DNA from 2 places in the Haloactinospora alba genome. Region 2 is predicted to be linked to the other one. Evidence: riboswitches for the same ligand, from Rfam matches in the RefSeq annotation. Region 2 holds a riboswitch; the other holds the start of a gene.

Region 1 (4,196 bases), on a different contig from region 2:
CGGTGGACGCCGTTCGCGGTGGGGCGAGCGCCCGCCGGGCGGGAGCCGGTCCCCGCACCGCCGGCGCGTCAGCGCAGCGCGCGCAACTGCTCGGTGAACCACCGTTGCGGGGGTGCCGCGGCGGCGGCCTCGGCGAGGCGCCCGCAGCGCGCGGCGCGCTCCTGTCGGGGCATGGACAGCGCGGCGTGCAGGGCGTTGGCCGTCTCGGTGACGTCGAACGGGTTGACGAGCAGCGCGTCCGCGCCGAGCTCGTCGGCCGCGCCCGCCTCGGTGGACAGCACCAGCGCGCACCCGTCGTCGGAAACCGTGACCCCCTCCTTGGCGACCAGGTTCATACCGTCCCGGACGGGGTTCACCAGCAGCGCGTCCGCCATCCGGTAGGCGGCCAGCGACCGGGGGAAGTCGTCGTCCATCTCCAGAACCAGCGGGGTCCACTCGGCGGTGGCGAACTCGTCGTTGATCTCCTTGGCCATGCTCCGCACCGTCTCGGTGTACTCCCGGTACTCCGGAACGTCGCCCCGGCTGGGGTAGACGAAGGCGAGGTGGGTGACCGCGCCGCGCCACTCGGGGCGAGTGGTGAGGAGCTCACGGTAGGCCGCGAACCCGCGCACGATGTTCTTGGAGAGCTCGGTGCGGTCCACCCGCACGATGGTCCTCCGGTCGCCCACGCGGCGCCGCAGCGTCTCGCGGCGTTCGGTGACGTCCGCGGCGGCGGCCCTTTCCCGCAGGTCGCCCGGGTCGGCCCCCAGCGGGTGCACCCCCACGGTGATGACGCGGCCGCCGAACTCCACGGTGCGGGCCGCAGTGTCCACGGCCACGTTGAGGAACGCCGCGCAGCAGTCCAGGAACGCGTCGGCCCAGCGGGGGCTGTGGAACCCCAGGTGGTCCGCGCCGAGCATGCCCTCCAACAGCTCCCGCGCGACGTCGGTGGGCAGCAGCCGGAAGTACTCGGGCGGAGCCCAGGGGGTGTGCGAGAAGTGCGTGATCCGCAGGTCGGGGCGGCGCTGGCGCAGCATCCACGGCACGAGGGAGAGGTGGTAGTCCTGCACGGCCACGCGGGCGTCGCCGGCGGCACCGTGCAGCAGCGCCTCGCAGAACGCGGTGTTGTACTCGCGGTACCGCTCCCAGTCGGCCCGGAAGCCACTACCGAAGGCGGGTTTGTTCGGGACGTCGTACAGCATGTGCTGGACGAACCACAGGGTCGAGTTCGCCACGGAGGTGTAGGCGCTGGCGAACGTGTCCGCGGGAATGTCCAGCATCCGTACCCGCATCCCCTCCGGGGCGTGACCGGTGTGGTCGATCCGCCCGTCGGGCGCGGCCGCCGCGGCCTCCCGGTCGGCGTCGGACAGCGCCGCGCACACCCACAGCGCGTCGGACTCGGTGGCGACCGAGCTCATCCCGGCTACCAGGCCTCCGCCGCCACGCCGGTGCTCCAGGGAACCGTCCTGTCGGTGTACGAACGAGACCGGACCCCGGTTCGAAGCGATGAGGAGCTGCGCCTTGTCCACCTGAGTGCCCACCTCTCACGTGAGATCGTGTCGTTGTCCGCGGGTGCCGACCGCTCCCTGTGGGGAGCGCGGCGGCCACGGTAGGTGTTGTCGGTGTCGCCTCCGCGGCCGGGCCGCAAACCCGCTGTGCGGGCCGAAACGCCGGCGGGTGCGCGCGACCGGCGGGGACGCGGGGGTGTTACCCGCGTCACGATTGGTGGAAAAACGGACACCCCGTGGGTTAGGGTGACCCGCGAATCCGAACCGGATCCGCAACAAATTTCATATTGCTCATCCAGAGGGGTGGAGGGACCGGCCCTGCGAAGCCCCGGCAACCACCTAGGCGCGCGCTTCTCGCGGAAATTGCGAGGCCGCCTGGCAGGTGCCAACTCCGGCCCGGTACCAGATCGGTTCCGCGGAAAGATGAGGGGAGACGCCTCGCATGGCGACTGTCGCCACCGAACCCCATCCGACGGCGAACGACGCTTTCGGCCCCGCCGCGGCCCTGTCCTGTCGGGAGTGCGGCCACCGTTACGAGCTGGGCCCGCGTTTCGCGTGCGAGTTCTGCTTCGGCCCGCTCGAGATCGCCTACGAGTTCGACAGCACCCGTGTGACCCGGGACGCCATCGCGCGCGGTCCCGCCAACATGTGGCGGTACGCTGACCTGCTGCCGGTCCCGCGCAACGTCGCCGAACTGCCGAACATGAACCCGGGCCTGACCTCGCTGGTCGCCGCCGACCGGCTCGCGGGCGAACTGGGGATGCGCTCGCTGCACGTCAAGGACGACTCCGCCAACCCGACGCACTCGTTCAAGGACCGGGTGGTGGCCATGGCGGTGGAGGCGGCCCGCACGTTCGGGTTCACCACCCTGTCGTGCTCCTCCACCGGCAACCTCGCCGGCGCGATCGGCGCCGCCGCAGCCCGCGCCGGCTTCGAGTCGTGCGTGTTCATCCCGGCCGGCCTGGAGCGGGGCAAGGTCGTGATGGCGGCCGTGTACGGCGGCAAGGTGGTGGCGCTGGACGGCACCTACGACGACGTCAACCGGTTCTGCTCCGAGCTCATCGGAGACCCGGCCGGTGAGGGCTGGGGCTTTGTCAACGTCAACCTGCGGCCCTACTACGCGGAGGGCTCCAAGACGCTGGCCTACGAGATCGCCGAGCAGCTCGGGTGGCGCCTCCCGGAGCAGATCATCGTACCGATCGCGTCCGGTTCCCAGCTCACCAAGATCGACAAGGGCTTCCAGGAGCTGATCAAGACCGGGCTGGTCGAGGACCGCCCGTACCGGATCTTCGGTGCCCAGGCCAGCGGGTGCGGACCCGTAGCCGGCGCCTGGGAGCGGGGCCACGACGTCGTCCAGCCGGTGAAGCCGGACACCATCGCCAAGTCGCTGGCGATCGGGAACCCCGCCGACGGCCCCTACGTCCTGGACGTCTGCGCCCGTACCGGTGGCGCCGTGGCGCACGTGGACGACGGGCAGATCGTGGACGCGATGAAGCTGCTCGCCCGGACCGAGGGCGTGTTCGCCGAGACGGCCGGCGGCGTCACCACCGGCGTGCTGCGCTCGCTGCTCGCCGAGGGGACGCTGGACCCGGAGGCCGAGACGGTGGTGCTCAACACCGGCGACGGCCTCAAGACCCTGGACGCGGTGGACTCCGGCGTCACCGCGACCCTCGCGCCGTCCCTGGACGCGTTCAAGGACGCCGGGCTGCTCTGACCGCGTCGTCGCGGTGCGAGCGCCGGACGCCCGAACGCCGGCCGCGCGCCGGCTGCCAACCATCCGAGGAGTGACCGTGAGCGTTAATGTCCGTGTCCCGACCATCTTGCGCAGCTACACCAAGGACGCGGCGCAGGTGACGGCCGAGGGGGAGAACCTGAAGGCCGTGCTGGCCGACCTGGAGGCGAACTACCCCGGAATCCTGGACCGGATCGTGGACGACTCCGGTAAGATCCGCCGGTTCGTCAACGTGTACGTGGGTGAGGAGGACGTCCGGTTCGCCGAGGGGCTGGAGACCGCGACGGCGGACGGCACCCAGGTCTCGATCATCCCGGCGGTGGCGGGCGGCTGCTGACCGCGCGCCGCGCGCCCCGCTGGGCAACCTGTCAACCCGCGCCCGTGAGTGAACGCGACACGGGCGCGGGTTTTCGTGTGCGCGGGTGAGGTGTCCTGCGGGTTCGCCGACGGCGTTACCGTGGACACGACGTTTGCAGTCTCCCCGGGAGAGTGCTAAAAAAGAAGCGTTAGCACTCCGGATGCAGGAGTGCTAAGCCCAGGATCGAGACGATGAGGCCGCGGTCTCCGGCAGACGGGGTTGCTGTGAGGGTGCCGCGGTCGTCCGTCGCGGGCGTCGGCTCGTTCCTTCGCGTATCAGCCCGGTCTCGGGAGGACAAGAAGTCTATGGCAGCCAAACTGATCGCGTTTGACGAGGAAGCCCGGCGCGGCCTCGAGCGCGGCATGAACCAGCTCGCGGACGCCGTGAAGGTGACGCTGGGCCCCAAGGGCCGGAACGTCGTTCTGGAGAAGAAGTGGGGCGCCCCCACCATCACCAACGACGGCGTGTCCATCGCAAAGGACATCGAGCTCGAGGACTCGTGGGAGAAGATCGGCGCCGAGCTCGTCAAGGAGGTCGCGAAGAAGACCGACGACGTTGCCGGTGACGGCACGACCACCGCCACGGTCCTGGCCCAGGCGATGGTGCGTGAGGGTCTGCG
Region 2 (4,196 bases):
CCCACCTCGGTGAGGATCTGTCTGGAGTGCTGCCCGAGCAGGGGAGGCGGATCCGACCCTCCATCCCTCCTCCCCTCGGCGGTTCCCAACCGGAACCCCGCGCGCAGGAGCTCCAAGCTCCCCGCTGTGGGGTGGTGCACGGTGCGGGTCACGTCGTCGCCGGCCGCGTCGGCGGTACGGATCGCGTCCAGCACGCCGCGCACCTTGCCGACCGGCACCCCGGCCTCCAACAGCGACTCCGTCCACTCGTGCGCTGGCCGGGTGCGCAGCTCGGCCTGGATCTCCTCCACAAGCTCCGCGCGGTGAGCGACCCGGTCGGGATTGGTGGTGTATCGGGGGTCACTGCTGAGGTCGTCCCGCCCGAGTACGGCGCACAGCTTGCGGAAGAGCGCGTCGTTGCCGGCGGCGACCATGATGTCGGCGTCGGCGGTGCCGAACACCTGGTAGGGCACGATCGCCGGGTGGGCGTTCCCGTACCGCTGAGGCTCCGTTTCCGTAGCCAGCGCCCCCTGCGCGACGTTCACGAGGCCGGACAGCGCGGAGTTCACCAACGACGCCGAGATGTGCTCACCCTGACCCGTGACGCGCGCGCGCAACAGGGCCCCGAGGATGGCGACCGCGGCGTTGAGGCCGGTAAGCACATCGGTGATAGCCACTCCCACTTTGCTGGCCTGGTCACCAGCCCCGGTCACGGCCATGAGCCCGCTCTCGGCCTGCATGACGGCGTCGAAACCGGGACGGTCGGCGGGATCGTGCTCGGGGCCGAACCCGCTGATGGAGCAGTAGACCACAGCGGGGTTCCGTTCCCGGACCGAGGCGTAGTCGAGCCCGAGCCTGTCGATGACGCCGGGGCGGAAGTTCTGGATCAGCACGTCGCAACCGGCGCAGATCTCACGCACAGCGGCCGCCCCGTCCGGGTCCTTGAGGTCGACGGCCAGACTGCGCTTTCCCCGGTTCACGGAGAGGAAGTAAGCGGATTCGCCCGATTCCCACGGCGGCCCCCAGGCACGGGTGTCGTCGCCCTCGCCTGGGTGTTCGACCTTGACGACCTCGGCACCCATGTCCGAGAGGAGCATGGTCGCGTAGGGACCCGCAAGCACACGTGAGAGGTCAGCAACCCTGACACCCGCCAGGGGCTGGTCCGAACCGGAATCGCTGTTGGGCATGTACGCACCACTCCTCATCGTCCTCGATGGGCGCGCCCCGATGTCATCACCATGCCATGGCGCCGGGGCGTCGTCGTCGAGCGGGGGGCGATTGCGCACAATCCGCCATGGTGCGCTAAAGTTCCCAAACAGGTCATGAGTGCCAGTGTTAAGCCCCGGCTAACTGGCCGGCAACCCTCCTTCCGCGGTGGGGTGCCCCGGGTGAGGACCAGGTCGAGACACGACCGAACGCAACCGTGTCAGGCAAGCGCGGACCCCGCGGGAAGCAGGCGACGACGGCGCCGCCGCATCTCCAGGGGTCCCTAACGGCCCCGTGGAGGTGCCTTGATGACGACTGTCGCCACTGACCCGCTGTCCTCCTGTGCCGCAGGGAACGAACCCGCGGACACGAGCCTCGTCGGATCCGAGGTTCCCGTCCCGCTGGTGACGGGAGAACGGGTCGACTACGCCAACTTCGACTACGCCGCGAGCGCCCCGTGCCTCAGCACGGTGCAGGAGGCGTTGCACGCCGCACTGCCCTACTACGCGAGCGTGCACCGCGGCGCCGGTTTCCACTCCCAACTCAGTACCAGGGCCTACGAGCGTGCGCGGCTTTCGGCGGCGGAGTTCGTCGACGCGCGCGACAACGACACCGTGCTGTTCGTCCGGGGAACCACCGACGCGCTCAACCTGCTGGCCCGTGCCGTTCCCGACGGTTGTTCGGTGGTGGTCTTCTCCACGGAACACCACGCGAACCTGTTGCCGTGGCAACACCGCGGCAGCCGCGTCGGCCACCTGAGCCAGCTCCCGCTGCCCTCCGACCCCCAGGAGGCGGTGGCGGCGGCCCGGGCGGCGCTTCGCGCCGCTCCCGAGGGGCCGCGCCTGCTCTGTGTCACGGCCGCGTCCAACGTCACCGGGGAGGTGTGGCCGGTGGAGGAGCTGGCGGACGTGGCCCACGCGGAAGGCGCGCGTATCGTCGTCGACGCCGCCCAACTCGTCCCGCACTGCGCCTTCAGCCTGGCCGAGACCGGAGCCGACTACGTGGCCTTCTCCGGACACAAGCTCTACGCGCCCTTCGGCTCGGGTGTGCTGGCGGGCCGCACCGACTGGTTGCGGGCCGCGGACCCCTACCTTGCCGGCGGAGGCGCCACCCGTCTCGTGTCCGAGGACGGCGTACGGTGGAACGACCTGCCCGCCCGCCACGAGGCGGGCACCCCCAACCTGTTGGGCGCCGTGGCGCTCGGAACCGCCTGTGACACGCTCCGGGCCGCTGGTCAGGACCGGCTGCACGAACGGGAGCAGGAGTTGCTGACCCGGTTGCGGGAGGGGATAGCAACCGTCGGAAAGGTGCACGACCTCGGTCTGTGGCACAGGAACCATCCCCGTGTGGGAATCGTGTCGTTCGTGGTCGACGGTCTGCCCAGCGATCTGGTGGGAGCGGCCCTGGCAGCGGAGTACGGGATCGGAGTGCGGGACGGACTGTTCTGCGCCCACCCCCTCACCCGCGGGCTGCTTCCGGACGGTCACGGGCAGGCCGTACGCGCCAGTCTGGGCCTGGGAACGACCCCCGAGCACGTCGACAGGCTGGTCGCGGCGCTGTCCGAACTCGCCGACCACGGTCCGCGCTGGGAGTACCGGGACGACGGGGGGCACCTCGTGCCCGTGCCCGACCCGCGCTGGTGACAGCAACCTGTCGCACAGGAGTGTTGCGTATGGGTGAATAACGTCACCGGCACCGGGTAACATCGAACCCCAACGAAGGGGTGGGTGCGGCAGGCGGACACAATCCGTTCTGGTCCGGCCCCGGAACCGGCCGACGGCGCTGGGAGTGCGATCGTGACTGACGAGCGGCGGGCACTGCACACGGATCCGGAGAGGCCCGCCGCTGAGATTCCCAGCCCGCGCGTGATCGACATGGAGACCCACCGTCCCCGGCCCGGCGCCGGCGCGGAGCCGGTCGGGAACGCGGAAGAGAAGCGGGGTTTCCTCCGGCGGGTCGTGGCCTACCTCGCCGCTGACGCTGGGGTGCGGCAGTTCATCGACATGGGCTCGCGGCTTCCGGTCCGGGAGGTGGTCCAACAGGTCGCTGACGCCCACGTCGCGACGGCGCGGATCGTCTATGTGGATCCGGAGGGAACGGTCCCGCTGCGTGGCAGGGCGCACGCGCGCGGTGAGGCCGTGTCCGTGGTGGCTGCGGGGTCGGGCCCCCACGAGCTCGCCGAGCGGCTCCAACAACGGGGACTGGTGGACTTCCGGCTTCCGGCCGCGGCCCTGTTGGTGGACAGCGGGTGTTTCCCGGAGAGCGTGATGAGGGGTGGCGACCTGGTGCCGGCACTGTACGAGGTGATGCCCTCCGGCAGCTACCTGGCGATGGCACGGGAGCCGGACAGCGCTGACACGGCCCGGACCACTCTGACAGCCGCCGTGTTCTCCCCCTTCACACTGCTCGCCCCCGGCGTGGCCGACCTCGCGTGGTGGCCGTACCCGGACCATGAGGTGGCCAGCGCCGGAACGGGGATACCGGCGGGAGTGGGGCGCAAGGAGTGAACGGTCCCTTTCCGCTCCCATAGCCCTAGACGACTTCCAGCGGATCCATCCGTACACGCGCCAGATGCTCGTCCTTGCGGGCGCTACGGGCAGCCGTCGCCGTTTTGAGAGCCCTGGCCAGCTCCAGAACGTCCCCGCGTGGCACCCGCAACAGTGCGCGTTCGGTGCTGTCGCTGTCCTCGTTGGAAACAGGGACCGGTCCCAGTACCTCGGCGGACTCCGGGAGGGTGACGTCGGCGAGAAGTTCGCGCACGTGTTCCGGTTCTCCCGTTACCGACGCCATGGCCACCGCGGGCGGAAACCCGAGCTCCCGGCGTTCGGCGAGTTCCCGTTCGGCGAAGCCGGCCGGGTCCCACCGGACGAGCGCCTGGGTCGCGGACAGCCCGGCTTCGGCCACGACGGCGACCCGTCCACCGTCGTCGGCGGGGCGTACCAGGCTCGCAGCGTTGTACCACCGCCGAAGCGCCTCCTCCGCCGCTCGCAGGTCGGCACGGTCGAGCAGAG

The links. A riboswitch is a leader RNA that binds a small molecule or an ion and turns the genes downstream of it on or off. The one in region 2 is predicted to bind S-adenosylmethionine.
Region 1: linked by a shared signal. The riboswitch ahead of thrC (threonine synthase) and the one ahead of FHX37_RS05975 (aminotransferase class V-fold PLP-dependent enzyme) in region 2 are both predicted to bind S-adenosylmethionine.

What each region holds. Positions count from the first base shown of each region.
Region 1 is NZ_VFQC01000003.1:164,109-168,304, forward strand. Features, by position in the region: gene FHX37_RS21250 (alpha,alpha-trehalose-phosphate synthase (UDP-forming)) at 69-1,508, opposite strand; SAM riboswitch class I at 1,776-1,917, shown strand; gene thrC (threonine synthase) at 1,930-3,201, shown strand; gene FHX37_RS21260 (MoaD/ThiS family protein) at 3,278-3,556, shown strand; gene groL (chaperonin GroEL) at 3,883-4,196, shown strand, end outside.
Region 2 is NZ_VFQC01000001.1:1,310,625-1,314,820, forward strand. Features, by position in the region: gene FHX37_RS05970 (CaiB/BaiF CoA transferase family protein) at 1-1,166, opposite strand, end outside; SAM riboswitch class IV at 1,298-1,422, shown strand; gene FHX37_RS05975 (aminotransferase class V-fold PLP-dependent enzyme) at 1,494-2,828, shown strand; gene FHX37_RS05980 (SAM-dependent methyltransferase) at 2,982-3,692, shown strand; gene FHX37_RS05985 (primosomal protein N') at 3,718-4,196, opposite strand, start outside.